DNA from 4 places in the Rhizobium hidalgonense genome. Region 3 is predicted to be linked to each of the others. Evidence: predicted binding sites of a transcription regulator. Region 3 holds the regulator's gene; each other region holds the start of a gene.
The links. Region 3 encodes LexA, which represses DNA repair genes until DNA is damaged. Its sites were predicted from a motif close to TGTTCNNNNTGTGTTCNG; they were not measured.
Positions count from the first base shown of each region.

Region 1 (3,989 bases), 1.0 Mb from region 3:
GGATTGGTCATCATTAAGAAATCTTGCGGCGGCTCGTTCCGAAACGGGCCGCTTCTCTTTTCGGCGTTAGCCGCGGTTGTCGCTGAGAAGCCTGGTGTAAACGGCGCCGATCGCGTTTGCTTCTTTTTCCAGCGCAAAATTTGCCCTGACATGCCGCAGCGCATTCTCGCCATGCGCAATCGCCAGCGCGGGCTCTGCGATATAGGGGGCGATTGCCCGCGTCAGCGCCTCGCCGTCGCCGGCGACGACGACCGCGCCGGTCTCGCCCTCGGCGATCAGTTCGGCATAGGCCCCCGCATCCGATGCCACCACGGCGGTCCGCGAGGCCATGGCTTCGAGTGGCGTCAGGCCGAAACCCTCGTTACGGGAAGGGGCGACGTAAAGCGTCAGGCGGCGATACCAGACCTTGATATCGGGCACTTCGCCAAGGAAGACGATACGGTCACCGAGCCCGGCGGCGGCGACATCGGCCTTGAGCTTTTCGCCGAAGGCAGCGTGCTCGGCCGTCACGCGGCCGGAGACGACCGCCGTCCATTCCGGGTGCTGCGGCAGCAATTCGATCATTGCTTGGACGAAAAGATCGGTGCCCTTCTGATGGCGTACGCGGCCGAAACAGCCGACGAGATAGCGGCCGGGCAGGCCGCTGGCGGCAATGCCGTCCTCTGCGGTTTCCGGTGGGTGGAACAGGGAAAGGTCGACGCCGTGCTGGATGACCGTATGCGGCACCTCAAGGAACGAACCGGAACGGTCGCTGGTTGCGATCACCGCGTCCATGCGGCGGATCAGCCATTTCGTATAGGCAGTGTGGCGGCGTTGCGCGGCCGAGGTGAAAAGCAGCTTTAATGGCATGCGCAGGAGATGGCGAAGCAGGATGCCGACGGCCATCTCATTGTTGCGGCGGGCGTGCCAGACACGCTGGCGCCGGCGCGCCGGCGGACGCCAGAGGCCGGCGAGCTGCGGCCACTTCAGTTCCGGCAGACCCTGCGGCAAGCCGGGGCCAAGCGTGGCGATCCTGAAACCGAGGCGGACCTGGCATGGGATGAGCTGGATGATGGTCGACGTGACGCCGGAGAGCCGGCGCTTGAAATTGGGCGCGATGATCTCGACGTCACGAATGTCCGGCAATGGATGGATCTCTGGTGGGCGATCAGCCCCAGGAAACCTGGAGGATTTCGTAGGCCTTGGAACCACCGGGCGCATTGACCTCGATGGAATCGCCAACTTCCTTGCCGATCAGCGCGCGGGCGATCGGCGAGGAAATGGAGATGCGGCCGGCCTTGACGTCGGCTTCCTGGTCGCCGACGATCTGATAGGTCTTTTCTTCCTCGGTGTCCTCGTCGACAAGCTTCACCTTGGCGCCGAACTTGATCTTGTCGCCCGACATCTTGGTGAGATCGATGACCTCGGCGCGCGCCGTCAGGTCTTCCAGCTCGCTGATGCGGCCTTCATTGTGGCTCTGGGCTTCCTTGGCGGCGTGGTATTCGGCGTTTTCGGAAAGGTCGCCATGAGCACGGGCTTCGGCGATCGCCTCGATGATTCGCGGGCGCTCCTCCTGCTGACGCCAGCGCAGTTCTTCCTGCAGCTTGACGAAACCACCCGGTGTCATCGGTACCTTTTCAACCATTTCTCTGTCCTTCACTCCTTATGTTCGCGCAATCAGGCGCGGACACAAAAGAAAACAGGTCCCGAAGGGGAGCTTCGGAACCGTGCCACAATTCTAGTTAAGTGCTTATAGCAGATCGGCAAGGCCGATTTCCAGAAAATTCGCATAGACGAAACGCAAGCCGCCGCAATAGCGGGTCGCGCGCCGTAAAAATGGGCAAAGGCGGGATCGCCGTGATTGACTTTGCGGTGCGGAACATATAGTGAACACACTAATGAAGAAGTCGCTAACAGAACGCTTGGCCATCCTTTCCGACGCCGCCAAATATGACGCTTCCTGCGCCTCCAGTGGCACGGTGAAACGTGATTCCGGCGCAAGCGGCGGGCTCGGCTCGACCGAGGGGTCCGGCATCTGTCATGCCTATGCGCCGGATGGGCGGTGCATTTCGCTTCTCAAAATATTGCTGACGAATTTCTGCATTTACGACTGCGCCTATTGCGTCAATCGTTCGTCGAGCAATGTCGAACGGGCGCGTTTTACGCCGGAAGAAGTGGTCTGGTTGACGCTGGAATTCTATCGCCGCAACTATATCGAAGGGCTGTTCCTATCCTCGGGCATTATTCGCTCGTCCGATTACACGATGGAAGAGATGGTCCGCATCGTCCGCGAATTGCGGGTGACGCATAATTTTCGCGGTTATATCCATCTCAAGTCGATCCCCGAGGCGTCGCCGCGTCTGATCGAGGAGGCGGGACTTTATGCAGACAGGCTGTCCCTCAATATCGAATTGCCGACGGATACCGGCATCAGCCGCTTCGCGCCGGAAAAGAAACCCGCCAATATCCGGCGATCGATGGGCGATCTGAGGCTAAAGATCGAGGCGGCCGGCGAACCGACGCTGCGGACCAAGAAGCGTCAGCGATTCGTGCCCGCCGGCCAAAGCACGCAGATGATCGTCGGCGCCGATGGCGCCAACGACGCGACGATCCTTGCCACTAGCGGACGGCTCTACAGCAGCTACGGCCTGAAGCGCATCTATTATTCCGCCTTCAGCCCGATCCCGGATTCGTCGAAAAACCTGCCGCTGATCAAGCCGCCGCTGATGCGCGAACACCGGCTCTATCAGGCCGACTGGCTCTATCGCTTCTACGGTTTCGGCATCGACGAGATCACCGCCAACCAGACGGGCGGCATGCTCGATCTGAACCTCGATCCGAAACTTGCCTGGGCGCTTTCCAACCGCGCCGAGTTTCCCGTCGATATCAACAGGGCGGAGCGTGAACGGTTGCTGCGTGTGCCCGGTCTCGGCACCAAGACGGTCAAAGCGATCGTTTCGGCCCGCCGATTTCACCGCCTGCGGCTCGACGATCTCTCGCGGCTCGGCATTTCGATCAGGAAAGTCCAATCCTTCATCTCAGCGGAAGGCTGGTCGCCGCGCCGGCTGATCGACCGGCCGGACCTTCGCGCCATGTTCGAACCGCAACCCGAACAATTGTCGTTACTGTGATGCGCCGGGTCGTACTTGCCGGGCGGGGCGATCTTGCCGAGTGGCGCGACGCCGCGCGTGCGCTTGCGGCCGCCGGCATCCTGCCCGAGGAGATCGACTGGCGGGAAAAAAGCCCCGAGGCCGATCTTTCATTCCAACGCGACGCCATGCCGCCGGCACCCGCGGCGACACGCAGGCCGATGACGGTGCCGCCCGTCTTTGTCGAGCTGGCTGAGACGGTTCTCTGCCATTCCGATCCGGTGCGGTTTTCCCTGCTTTATCGCCTCCTCTGGCGGCTGCAACTCGACCGGCAACTGCTCGAAGTGGCCTCCGACGAGGATGTCGTGCGTGCCCGGCTGATGGCGAAAAATGTCCGGCGCGACGCGCACAAGATGACGGCCTTCGTCCGCTTTAAGGAGACTGGTGCGGCTGCCGCAGGGCGTCGAAAATTCATTGCCTGGTTCGAGCCGGACCACCATATCGTCAGGCGTACGGCGCCCTTCTTCCAGCGGCGCTTCACTGACATGGATTGGCTGATTGCAACGCCCAAGGGCTCTGCCGCCTGGGACGGCGAGCGGCTGACGATCAAGGACGAGCCGTGCGAAAAGCCCAATCTCAGCGATGTCACAGATGAACTCTGGCGCACCTATTACGCCAGCATCTTCAATCCGGCGCGATTGAAGGTGAAGGCGATGCAGGCGGAGATGCCGAAAAAATACTGGAAGAACCTGCCGGAGGCCGATCTCATTCCAGGGCTGATTGCATCGGCCGAGAGCAAGGTGCGTGAGATGGCGGCGCGCGAGGCGACGCAATCGCTGCCTTTTCACGACCGCTTACAGCAGGCCGCGCGCCATCTTCCTACAGAAGCTGCGGCTCCCGCCGGCACACTCGATGCACTGC
Region 1 is NZ_CP054027.1:1,337,709-1,341,697, forward strand. Features, by position in the region: gene FFM81_RS06270 (glycosyltransferase family 4 protein) at 67-1,125, opposite strand; gene greA (transcription elongation factor GreA) at 1,148-1,624, opposite strand; gene FFM81_RS06280 (putative DNA modification/repair radical SAM protein) at 1,878-3,110, shown strand; gene FFM81_RS06285 (UdgX family uracil-DNA binding protein) at 3,110-3,989, shown strand, end outside.
Region 1: the regulator LexA is predicted to act here: its motif matches at 1,855-1,872, upstream of FFM81_RS06280 (putative DNA modification/repair radical SAM protein).

Region 2 (3,989 bases), 2.1 Mb from region 3:
GGCAGCAGAGGCTTCATCGGCAGCAGCTGTTTCGATCACCTCGGCCGGAGCGGCGGTTTCCACCGCTTCCGCCACGGGCGTATCAACATCAGCCGAAGCCGCCTCGGTTGCGGACGGCTCGACGGCAGTTTCCTCAGCCGCCCCGTCGGCGTCGTCGTGGTCGGCCTTTTCGGCTGTCTCGTCGGCAGGCGTTTCCGCGGTGGCTGCCGGCACTGCGACCACATCCTGCGTCGCAAGATGTGCCGATGCTTCTTCCGCCTTCACGGCATCGGCGCGATAGCCGAGACCCTTGAGGATCTCTTCCATGTCTTCGAGCGTCGCTCCGAGGATCGACAGCATCGCCGTCGTCGTCGTGAAGCGGCGGCCGTCATAGGCGCCCTCCGGACGATTGTTCTGGCCGGGCTTCCACTGCAGCAGCGGCCGGATGATATCGGCAAGCCGTTCGAGGATGTCGATGCGCACGGCACGCTTGCCGAGGAAACGGAAGCCGGCGAGCTTGTAGAACATCCGCTCATAGCTCGGATCGGTGACGACGGAGGTGCGGCCGGCGGCGAGCACCGGAATCAGATCGCCGTAGCCCGGCTTATCCAAACCGTCGTTCTTCAGCGCCCAGAGCAGCGTGATGAGCTCGGCCGGCGCCGGCTTCAGAAGGGCCGGAACGAAAATATGATAAGCGCCGAAACGCACGCCGTAGCGGCGCATCGAGGCGCGAGCCTCCTGGTCGAGCGACTTGACTTCCTCGGTGACGTCGCGGCGGAACAGCACACCGAGATTCTCGACGAGCTGGAAGGCCAGCCCCTTGGCGAGACCCTGCAGGTCCTCGGCGCGCGACAGATCATCGAGTGGCTTCAGCACCGTGCTGATATGATGATTGACGAAGCGTTCGACACGGGCGGCGACATGATCGCGGGCATTGCCCGTCAACTGCTCGTCGGCCAGCAGAATCACGCGCGGACGCATGATGTGATCGCTGCCCGAAAGCCGCGCCACCGGGTCGCCGATCCAACGGATCAACCCATCCGAACCGATCGCCAGGTCGCTGTTGCCGGCGGCATGGATGCGAGCCGCGCGGGCCTCGAATTCGAGCGCGAGCGCTTTCTGCGACGCAGCCTGAACCGCCTTGGCATCCGGTCCGTCCGTTCCCGCCACCGGCGTGAAGCGGAATCCGCTCAATTGCCCTACATGATGTCCTTCAACGAAGACATCGCCATTCACACTGATTTCAGCTTCCAGCATCGCATTCTCTCTCAGGCGCTTCATGAGCACAGATGTCCTGCGATCAACAAAGCGTTTCGTCAACCTCTCATGTAACGCATCGGACAATCGATCTTCGATTTCCCGCGTCTTTTCCTGCCAATGTGTCGGATCGGCCAGCCAGCCGGGACGATTCGAAACGTAGGTCCAGGTTCTTATCTGCGCGATTCGCGCCGAAAGCGTGTCAATTTCCCCATCTGTCCGATCGGAGCGGTGAACCTGTTCCGCGAGAAACTGCTCGTTCACCGTGCCATAGCGGACGAGATCGGAAAAGAGGGTCGAGATAAGATCGGCATGTTGTGCCGGGGTGATACGCCGATAGTCGGGAAGCGCGCAAGCCTCCCAGAGTTTTTCGACGCGGGCCGGCCTGTCGGCAAGGTGGATGACCTCGGGATAACGCGAAAGCTGTTCCAGCGCCTGCTGGTCGACCGCAGGCAGCGCCCGCGTCAGCCCCGGCACGCGCGGTCCCGCCTCGAGGCTGGCGCGCAGCGATGGGATCGATGAGAAGTCCATCTCGGTGGTGCGCCACTGCAAAACCTTGACGTTGTCGAATTCGTGCCCCTCGATGCGCTGCACCAGCTCCTCGTCGAAGGGGGAAACCTGTCCGGTGACGCCGAAGGTACCGTCACGCACGTGCCGCCCGGCGCGCCCGGCGATCTGGCCGAGTTCGCCCGGATTGAGATTGCGGAACTGGTAGCCGTCGAATTTCCGGTCCTGGGCGAAGGCGACGTGATCGACATCGAGGTTGAGGCCCATGCCGATCGCATCGGTCGCCACCAGGTATTCGACATCGCCAGCCTGATAAAGCGCCACCTGCGCATTGCGGGTGCGCGGGCTGAGCGCGCCGAGCACCACAGCCGCGCCGCCGCGCTGCCGGCGGATGAGCTCGGCGATGGCATAAACCTCATCGGCCGAGAAAGCGACGATAGCCGAGCGCTGCGGCAGCCGGGTGATCTTCTTCTGCCCGGCATAGAAAAGATGCGAAAGCCGCGGCCGCTCGACGACAGTGATGCCGGGCAGGAGCTGCTGCAGGATCGGCTGCATCGTCCCTGCACCGAGCAGCAGCGTTTCCTCGCGGCCGCGAAGATGCAGGATTCGGTCGGTGAAGATATGGCCGCGCTCGAGATCGCCGGCGAGCTGCACCTCGTCAATTGCGACGAAAGCGGCCTTGGTCTCACGCGGCATCGCCTCGACGGTGCAGACCGAAAAACGCGCATTGGGCGGCGAAATCTTTTCCTCGCCGGTGACCAGCGCCACATTCTGCGCGCCGACCTTCTCCACCACCCGCGTATAGACCTCGCGCGCCAGCAGCCTGAGCGGCAGGCCGATCACGCCGGTCCCGTGCGCGACCATGCGCTCGATCGCATAATGGGTCTTACCGGTATTGGTTGGCCCAAGCACCGCGGTCACACCGCGCCCGCTCAGTATCATCGGCTGCGAAGTCAGAGTCATGGTCCATGCAAATGAGGCAGGCAGCCCCAAGGAAAAGAATGCTTCGCTAATGGAAGCCAGAGAACACATGGACAGCCGCCGCCGCAAACGCAAGGGCAGATTTCAAAATGCTTCCGGGATTACGACCTTTGCGAGTCATTCGGAATGCCGGCGTCACCGATTCGGAACAGCGTGAGAACGAATCAGAGACGAATCGCTGACTCCCGATGATTCAGTTTTTGTTCACGGCTAAGTATTGATTTTGAATCACTTTTTCCCACTAGATGCTGAATCGCCGGAATCCCTCCGCTTGGCATTTTCGTCGCCGCCATCAGCGATTCCGTCCGCCTGCGAACAATCAAAAATTGCGCCCGAAATTAACCTCTCGACCAAAGCCGGAACGAATCGGCGACGAATCACTGACCCTATTGTTTTCGCCTTTCGTTCACGGCCATATCTGGTGGCGAAATTCAGTCCATGTGCTAGATGCGGATCGCCGATCCGGCTCCCCGTTCGGCCCTGTCCCATCGGCATTAATCTTTCGGAAGCCGGATTCATATGCCGTTAAGCCGGGATGGTCGCTGGCGGCGCACCGATCAAAAACGGAACGAATCGCTGACGAATCGGCGACATCGGGATCTTCTCGCTTTGTTCACCGCAACATATTGTACTTGAACGATTTTTTTACCATACGAGCATGTTTCGGATTGGGCCAGGGTTCGGACGCGTCACATTTCCACGCTTAACCGGGAACAAAAATCGCCAATGCGTGTTTCTCGTCCATTCAAATTGCCGATGAAATGAAGGAAACACACCATGCTTGGCACAATACTTCTTGTTATCCTCATTCTGCTCTTGATCGGAGCCTTGCCGAATTGGGGTTATAGCCGTGGCTGGGGCTATGGACCTTCTGGCGGTTTGGGGCTAGTTCTCGTGATTATCATTATCCTTGTACTCATGGGCCGCATCTAAAGGCCAACAAACCTGGGGAGTTACGACATGATGAAGAAGATTGTTCTTATTGGTGCGCTCGTGGGCGCCCTGGCATCCTGCACAGCGACCGAGCAAGGCACGGCGATCGGCGCCGGCACCGGTGCTGTTATCGGTGGTGCCGTCACCAACAGTTGGGGTGGTGCCGCCGTCGGCGCCGTTGCCGGCGGTCTGACCGGCGCTCTCATCGGCCAGTCGGTCGAACGCCGCGGCTACTGCGTCTATCGCGACCGCTACGGCCGCCGCTACGAGGCCCGTTGCCGCTACTGATCGGCAAAAGCATATCGGACTTCCCAACGGGCGCTTCGGCGCCC
Region 2 is NZ_CP054027.1:111,954-115,942, reverse strand. Features, by position in the region: gene FFM81_RS00500 (helicase-related protein) at 1-2,706, opposite strand, end outside; gene FFM81_RS00495 (DUF3309 family protein) at 3,502-3,657, shown strand; gene FFM81_RS00490 (YMGG-like glycine zipper-containing protein) at 3,685-3,945, shown strand.
Region 2: the regulator LexA is predicted to act here: its motif matches at 2,869-2,886, upstream of FFM81_RS00500 (helicase-related protein).

Region 3 (3,989 bases):
GCATCGCTGCTCTGTCTGCTGGTGCCGGCGGCTGCGGTTTTCCTCGCCGGCCGCAGCCGGCCGGCATTGCGCGCAACTTTCCTGGCGCTGGCGTTTTTCGCCTGCGGCATGCTCTCGGCCCAGTTCGAGAGCTGGCGGGCTTCGACTGTGATCCTCGATTCAGCGGTGACGACGACGGTCACCGGCCGCGTGGAACGGCGGGAAGGCGACGGCCGGGGGCGCTGGCGCTATATTCTTGCCGTCACCGGCACTGAGGCACCGGAACTGAAGCGGCAGCCGGGACGCATCACCGCAATCGCCCGTGGCGCCGATGCGCCGTTCGAGATCGGCGACATCATCACCGGCAGGGCGCGGCTGACGCCGCCGGCGGGCCCGGCGCTGCCCGCGCTCAACGATTTCTCCTTCGGTGCCTATTTCGACGGCATCGGCGCCAACGGTTTCTTCTACGGTGCGCCGAAGAAAGTCGACTTGCAGGCTGGTCCACAGGCTGCAAGATCGACGTCGGAAGCTGTGCTCGAATGGCTTTACCAGTTGCGCAGTAGCATTGGCGACCGCATTCGGTCGATCCTGCCCGGTGATACGGGCGCTTTTGCAGCTGCTTTGGTGACCGACGAACGGCGCGCCATCTCGAAGGCGACGACGGAGGCGCTGCGCCAGTCCGGTCTTGCCCATATCGTTGCGATATCGGGCCTCAACATGGCCCTGTCGGCAGGCATTTTCTTCGTCGGGTTCCGGATGCTGCTCAGCCTGTTTCCGGGCGTTGCTCAAGCCTATCCGACAAAGAAAATCGCCGCCGCCGGCGCGCTCATCGCCGTCACCGCCTACTTCCTGATATCAGGATTCGGAGTCTCGGCCGAACGCGCCTTCATCATGATGGCCATCATGCTGATCGCAGTCTTCTTCGATCGCCCGTCAATCAGCCTGCGCAATGTCGTCCTCTCGGCTCTTGTCATCATCGCCATTTCGCCCTCGGAAGTCCTGGGCCCGAGCTTCCAGATGTCCTTTGCCGCGACATTGGCGCTGGTATCGGGCTATCAGCTGTGGAAGGACCGGCGCATCCGCGAAAACGCTTTGCTGAAGCTGCCGATCATCAGGCCGGTCGTTGCGGTCGCCGGTTTCTTCGGCGGCGTCTTCCTGACCTCACTGATCGGCGGTTTTTCCACGGCGCTGTTTTCGATCGAGCATTTTCATCGCCTGACCGCTTACGGCCTGCCGGCAAACCTCGCGACGATGCCGATCATCTCCTTCATCGTCATGCCGGCGGGGCTGCTGGCGATGTTGCTCATGCCTTTCGGTCTGGACGCGCCGCTCTGGAAGGTGGTCGGCTTTGGCCTCGATATGGTGATTGCGGTTGCCAAGACGGTGTCCGGCTGGGGCGGCGATATTGGCGTCGGCCGTCTCCCCGCCTGGTATTTCGTCGTGGCGGTGGCAGGCTTTCTGCTGCTGACGCTGCTCCGCACCCGGTTGCGCCATGCCGGCACTTCGATCCTCGCCGCCTCGACGTCCATCGTGCTGCTTCTGCCGGTTCCCCGGCCGCCGGATCTGGTGATTTCGGAGGATGGCAGTCTGGTTGCAGTCGTCGCGGCTGAGGCAATGGCTTCCAATCGCGAAAACCCGCCGGATTTCATTTTCGACCAGTGGCAGCGAGCGCTGGTCCTGCCGGCGCATTACCCGCCGAAGATGCTGGATGGTCCCGCAATTCCGCCGGAGGGAGACGACCGCCGCGTCAGGCTTTCCCGCGATCAGCAGAATGAAGCGAGGACGGCGATGCGGGCGGCGGCCGCGGGCGGTGAAACAAACCGCTTTTCCTGCGTCAAGAGGGCCTGGTGTACATCGAGGCTTGGCAATGGCCGTATCGTCACGGTCATCGACAATGCCGCTTATCTCGGTCCGGCCTGCGATGCGGCCGATATCGTCGTCACATCAGTCCGCCTGCGTTTCAACAGCTGCCGTTCAGGTGGGACGCTTTTTACCGGTGAGACACTACGCAAAACCGGTTCCATCGAGCTGCGCTTCGCAGACACCGGCTTGGAGGTCGCAACGGCATTCGAAACCCTGTCACGGCCGTGGATGCGCCATCGCGCTTATGACTGGCGCAGCAACAGTTTTGTCGAATCTGGCCTGTCCAGTGTCAGTGATAGCGGCGAATGAGGCCGACGAGCTTGCCCTGCACCTTGACACGATCAGGTCCGAAGATCCGGGTCTCGTAAGCCGGGTTGGCCGCTTCAAGTGCGATCGAGGCACCCTTGCGGCGAAAGCGCTTCAGCGTCGCTTCCTCGTCATCGACGAGGGCAACGACGATGTCGCCTGGGCTTGCGGTGCTGCCGTTGCGGATGATCACCGTGTCGCCATCAAAGATGCCGGCGTCGATCATCGAATCGCCTTTGACCTCCAGAGCATAATGCTCGCCGGAGCCAAGCATATCGGCCGGAACGACGATATCGTGGGTGTTGTTCTGAATCGCCGAAATCGGCACGCCGGCAGCGATTCGGCCCATAACCGGCACCGAGACCGAGTTGCCGTTGTCAGCAACGGGTTTTACAGGCGAGGGAGCGGCGACCGGCTGGGGCTTGCCGAGGCTGCCCTCGATGACGCTCGGCGAAAAGCCGCGCCGGGGCTGGATGCTGGGGCTATAGGCCTCCGGAAGCCTGATGACCTCAAGTGCCCTGGCGCGGTTCGGTAGGCGGCGAATGAAACCGCGTTCCTCGAGCGCCGTGATCAGGCGATGAATGCCGGATTTCGAGGCCAGATCGAGGGCATCCTTCATCTCGTCGAAAGACGGCGGAACGCCGGATTCCTTCATGCGCTCATGAATAAAAAGGAGAAGCTCCTGTTGTTTGCGCGTGAGCATCGACGTCAGACCCCTGATTGAAACAAATCCAGAACAGACACTATATGTTCCATATGTGTTCCGCAAGTAGCTAATTTTCCGTAAAACTTGCCGCCAACTCGTTGAGATTTTTATTTTCATTCGCCGGATTGGCACACATGTCTTGCTTTGGGGGTGGCGCTGTCGCACATCTTTTGTCGTTTGAGGGAGGGATATCATGAACGAGCATTCCGCCATACCGCACCCGCTGGATCATGTCGTGCTGCCCGTCGTCAATATCGATCTGGCCCGCGAACGGCTAGGCAAGCTCGGCTTCACCGTTGCCGCCGATGCCCGCCATCCCTTCGGAACGGAAAATGCCTGCGTCTTCCTTGCCGACAAGACCTATCTGGAGCCGCTTGGTATTGCGAGCGTCGAGGAGAACGAGGCGTCGGCGCGGCAAGGCAATGTCTTCACCGCCCGCAACCGGGCCTTCCGCTTCCGTTGCGGCGAGGAGGGGCTTTCGGCGGTGGTTTTCGGCACCGCGGACGCCGGCCACGACCATCAGAGCTTCGCTGCCGGCGGATCGAGCGCCGGCGAGATGTTGCAATTCAGCCGGCCGATGAAAATGCCGGATGGTTCCAGGAGCGTCGGCAGCTTCAAACTGGCTTTTGCGGGCGATCTGCGGGCGCCCGATTTCTTTCTCTTTACCTGCCAGCGCATCAATCCCTTGCCGGCCGACCGCGGCGTGCTGGAGACGCATGCCAATGGCGCAACAGGCATTGCCGAGATCGCGCTGTGCGCGCCGGACCCCGCTGCATTCGCCGCCTTCGTCGGCCTTGCCGCGGCGCAATCGGTCGTCGAGAAGACCGGTTTCGGCGTCAATATCGCCGCCTCGAATGCAAAAATCAGCCTGATGACGCCGGAAGGGCTGGAGGCCTATTTCGAGATCGCCGTCTCATCCGCCGACCGCGGCCTGCGCGGCCGGGCTATCCTCTTTGCCGTCGCTGATCTTGCCGTGACAGAAGCGCATTTGGCTGCTAACGGAGTGACCTACACGCGCAAGAACAATCGCATTCTGGTGAAGCCGGCGCCCGGGCAGGGCACGCTCTTCGCCTTCGAGGAAACACGATGAGCACTGATACGAATTCCGAAGTCAGGATCGGCGAGGGCGCAGGCC
Region 3 is NZ_CP054027.1:2,378,543-2,382,531, reverse strand. Features, by position in the region: gene FFM81_RS11380 (ComEC/Rec2 family competence protein) at 1-2,151, shown strand, start outside; gene lexA (transcriptional repressor LexA) at 2,132-2,851, opposite strand; gene FFM81_RS11370 (VOC family protein) at 3,048-3,944, shown strand; gene kdsA (3-deoxy-8-phosphooctulonate synthase) at 3,941-3,989, shown strand, end outside.

Region 4 (3,989 bases), 2.0 Mb from region 3:
GGAATGCTCGGCTGCTTCAAGGACGTATCATGGAAGCATGATCCGACAGTGTCGGTCGATTTTTTTAGAGATCGATGATCGTGCCGCGGCCGTCGTTCCAGATGCGCATTTCGCGCTGGCCATTGTTTGCCTTGGCGCGCACCGGAGCGGGCTTCATCTTCAGCGAAAGCGCGCGACCGACCATGAGCACGGTCAGGATGCCGCCGACGGCGAGTGTCACCGAAAAGGTGAAAAGCAACATGGCCACGAAAACCGTGGCGCCGGCAAGCATGAGGAAGATGGAGCGAATGTTCTGCATGGGTTTGAGACCTTTCTTCGGAAAGGAATGTGGTCCTTCTTTTTCCTCTCTGCAAGGCAAGCATGGCTTTTTGTTGTCTTGCCGGGCTTCGCGAAGCTTGGCACTAATGATCGATGAGCCAAACCATACGCCGTTCCTTAAATCTGCGCCGCTCGGTGCTGAGCGTGCCCGCCATCAATCTCCGGGCGCTCGAAAAAAGCCATTCGCTTGATTGCGATGCGGTTATTTTCGATCTCGAGGATTCCGTTTCGCCCGAGAAGAAGGAACAAGCGCGGGAAAATCTGCGCGCCTTTTTTGCCGGTCCGCTGCTTGAGGGCAAGGAAAGGATCATCCGCATCAATTCTTTGTCATCCGAATTCGGGCCGGCGGACCTGGATCTGGTCAATGCGCTTTTGCCCGACGCCGTTCTCCTTCCCAAGGTGGACGGACCTCTAGATATCACCGATATAGCCGATCTACTCGCCGATGCGGATGCGCCGGAGGAGCTGCGCATCTGGGCGATGATCGAGACGCCGCGCGGCGTGCTGAATGCTGGAGCGATCGCCGAATCCGGCCGCACGCCGGGCTCGCGGCTCGATTGCCTCGTCGCCGGGCTCAATGATCTGCGCAAGGAAACAGGCGTCTTGCCGCAGCCGGGACGAGCCTATCTCGTGCCGTGGCTGATGCAGGTCGTCCTTGCGGTCAGCGCCTACGGGCTCGATGCGATCGACAGCGTCTTCAACGATTTCAGGGACGAGCAGGGTTTCGATGCCGAATGCGGGCAGGGGCGGGCCATGGGTTTTGCCGGCAAGATGCTGATCCACCCGGCGCAGATCGAAGCCGCCAACCGGCATTTCGGCCCGGATCCGGCAGCGATTGCTGAAGCGGAGGCGATCATTGCTGCCTTTGCCGATCCGGCTTCCGATGGGCTAAATGTCATCAATGCCGGCGGGCGGATGGTCGAGCGGCTGCATCTTGTCCAGGCCGAAGCTCTGGTCCATAAAGCTCACCTGATTTCTGCAAGAAAGCCCGACTGATGAAACTCTACCGCTTCCTGACCGGTCCCGACGATGCTTCCTTCTGCCACAAGGTCACCGCCGTCCTCAACAAGGGCTGGTCGCTGGAGGGCTCGCCGACCTATGCCTTCAATGCCGCAACCGGCGCGATGCAGTGCGGCCAGGCCGTCGTCAAGACTGTCGAAGGCAAGGATTACCATCCCGAGATGAAGCTCTCCGAGCAATAGCGCGTCCTACCGGACACGGCGTGTTTCAGCGTTCCGCGGCTTCTTCGGCGCTTGCCTCGATCCGCTCCATGTCATCGTCACTCAACCCGAAATGATGGCCGATCTCATGGATCAGGACATGGGTGATGATATCGCCGAGCGTCTCGTCGTTCTCAGCCCAGTAGTCGAGGATGGGACGCCGGTAGAGGCGGATGCGGTTCGGCATCTCGCCGGTTTCCACGGTGAAACGTTCGGAAATGCCCCTGCCCTCGAAAAGACCGAGGAGATCGAAAGGGGTTTCGAGCGCCATGTCCTCGAAAACGTCGTCATCGGGGAAGTCTTCGATCTCGATCGTCAGGTTGGTCGTCAGCTGGCGGAACTCATCCGGCAGATGGCTGTAGGCCTCCATGGCCAGCGACTCGAAGGCGCTGATCGTCGGCGCATGGCGGTCACGCCAATCATCGCTCTGGTCTATGCGGGCCATGAATATTCCTTCCTTTGCGGGCCCATATAGAACCTTTATCGCCGATTTTCGAGTGCGGAATCAAAGGCAGGAATAAATTCATAAAAAATGGCCGTTGACTCTTCATTAGCTCTCTGGAATCTATAAGAACATAACAGGAACAAGACGGAATTGGAGAACGCCATGGCGCAGCACGCCCTGGCGCGCGAGCGGCTTTTTGCGCTCCGCGAAACCATCGCCAGACTCGAAGGGAAGCCCGCGCCGGCGCTTGCGGCAGCGGAGCGGGGAGCCCTAGCGGAAGGGGGAAAGACACCCCGGAGAGCCAGTCTGCCGCCGCTGGCGTTCGGGGTAGAATATCTTGATGAGGCGCTGGAAGGCGGCCTGCCGCTCGATGCGATCACCGAATTCCGCTCGGCTCTGTCGCGTGATGCGGGTGCGGCAAGCGGGCTGGCGATGGCTGTCGCCGCGCGGCTGCAGAAGCAGGAATCCGATGCCGGCAGGCTGCTGCCGTTGCTCTGGGTCGGTGATGCTGTCGGCACGCTGGAGGCCGGTCGGCCCTATGCTCCAGGGCTTCAGGATTTCGGGCTGAACGCGGAGCGGTTTCTCCATGCGGCGCCGCGCAAGCTGGACGAGGCGCTCTGGCTGGTGGAGACCGCGGTGGAAAGCGCTGCTTTTTCGGCCGTCATCTTCGAAGTGCGCGGCAATCCCACCCATTTCGGCCTGACCGAAAGCCGCAGGCTCAGTCTGCGGGCGCGTGCTGCCCGCCGTCCGCTCTTTATCGTCCGCCAGGCCGGGGCGGAGGAGGCTAGCAGTGCGGCTTTCCGCCTGCATGTCGAACCAGCTCCATCGGCTCTGCGGCCGTTGCCTGGGGAATCGAAGCTTTCCGGCAGCATCGGCAATCCGATTTTCCGTCTCACGCTGGAGAAGGGTCGCAATCCGGCCCCGCTCTGCTTTTTTCTGGAGTGGAACCCCCATGAACGCGAATTTCTCCCTGTCGCCGAGCCAAACCTCGTTCGTCCTCCCGGCGAGCAGTCAGCGCATTCTGGCGCTCAGCTTTCCGCATCTGCCAACGGACCGCATCGCCCGCAGGCGATGGGGGCACTCCTGGCGTTCGAAAGGGCGTCCTGAGACCCCCCCTATCGTCTGTTCCGGCAAGCTCAACAATGCCATGCGGCTGACGGCCCTGGACGAATTGGCCGAGAGGCTGGGCCTGAAGAAGGAACAGGGCGTTGCCGAAGCGCGGGCCATGTACCCAACGCTCGAGGTCGCGGAAGAGGATCCGGCCGCCGACCGCCGGCTGCTGGAGGCCATTGCCGACTGGTGCGACCGTTATACGCCGCTGGTGGCCTTCGACGGCAAGGACGGCCTGTTTCTCGACATTAGCGGCTGCGCCCATCTCTTCGGCGGGGAAAAGGCGCTTCTCAAGGATGTGCTGTCGCGGCTTTTTTATATGGGGATTGATGCGCGCGGCGCCATCTCATCGTCGCCGGGCCTTTCCTGGGCCGCGTCGCGCTTCGGGCAAGACGGGGTGATCGAAGACGAGGAGACGGAGCAGGTGCTGATGTCCCTGCCGGTTGCCGCCTTGCGGCTGGAAGCACAAACCGTCGATGCGCTGAAGAAGCTCGGCCTGAAATATGTCGGCGACGTCATCGATGCCCCGCGCGCGCCGCTGACCCGGCGGTTCGGCCCGGGACTGCTTCTGCGCCTCGACCAGGCGCTGGGACGCGAAGAGGAGCCGGTCTCGCCGCGGCGTCCGGTCGCCAGCCTCTCGGCCGAAAGCCGCCTGATCGAGCCCATCGGCACGGAAGAACAGATCCTTGCCGTCACCCGGCAGGTCGCCCTGTCGCTGCAGCCGTCGCTGGAAACACGGGGGATCGGTGGACGGGTGTTCGAACTGGTGCTGTTCCGCGTCGACGGCAGGGTCTTTCATATCTCCGTCGGCGCTTCGCAGCCGCTTCGCGAACCAAAGTTCATTGCCGGGCTTTTTTCCGAGCGATTGCAGGCGGTTTATGACGATCTCGACGCCG
Region 4 is NZ_CP054027.1:33,269-37,257, forward strand. Features, by position in the region: gene FFM81_RS00135 (hypothetical protein) at 65-298, opposite strand; gene FFM81_RS00140 (HpcH/HpaI aldolase/citrate lyase family protein) at 412-1,314, shown strand; gene FFM81_RS00145 (DUF1737 domain-containing protein) at 1,314-1,520, shown strand; gene FFM81_RS00150 (metallopeptidase family protein) at 1,546-1,983, opposite strand; gene FFM81_RS32590 (ImuA family protein) at 2,146-3,090, shown strand; gene FFM81_RS00155 (Y-family DNA polymerase) at 3,131-3,989, shown strand, end outside.
Region 4: the regulator LexA is predicted to act here: its motif matches at 2,108-2,125, upstream of FFM81_RS32590 (ImuA family protein).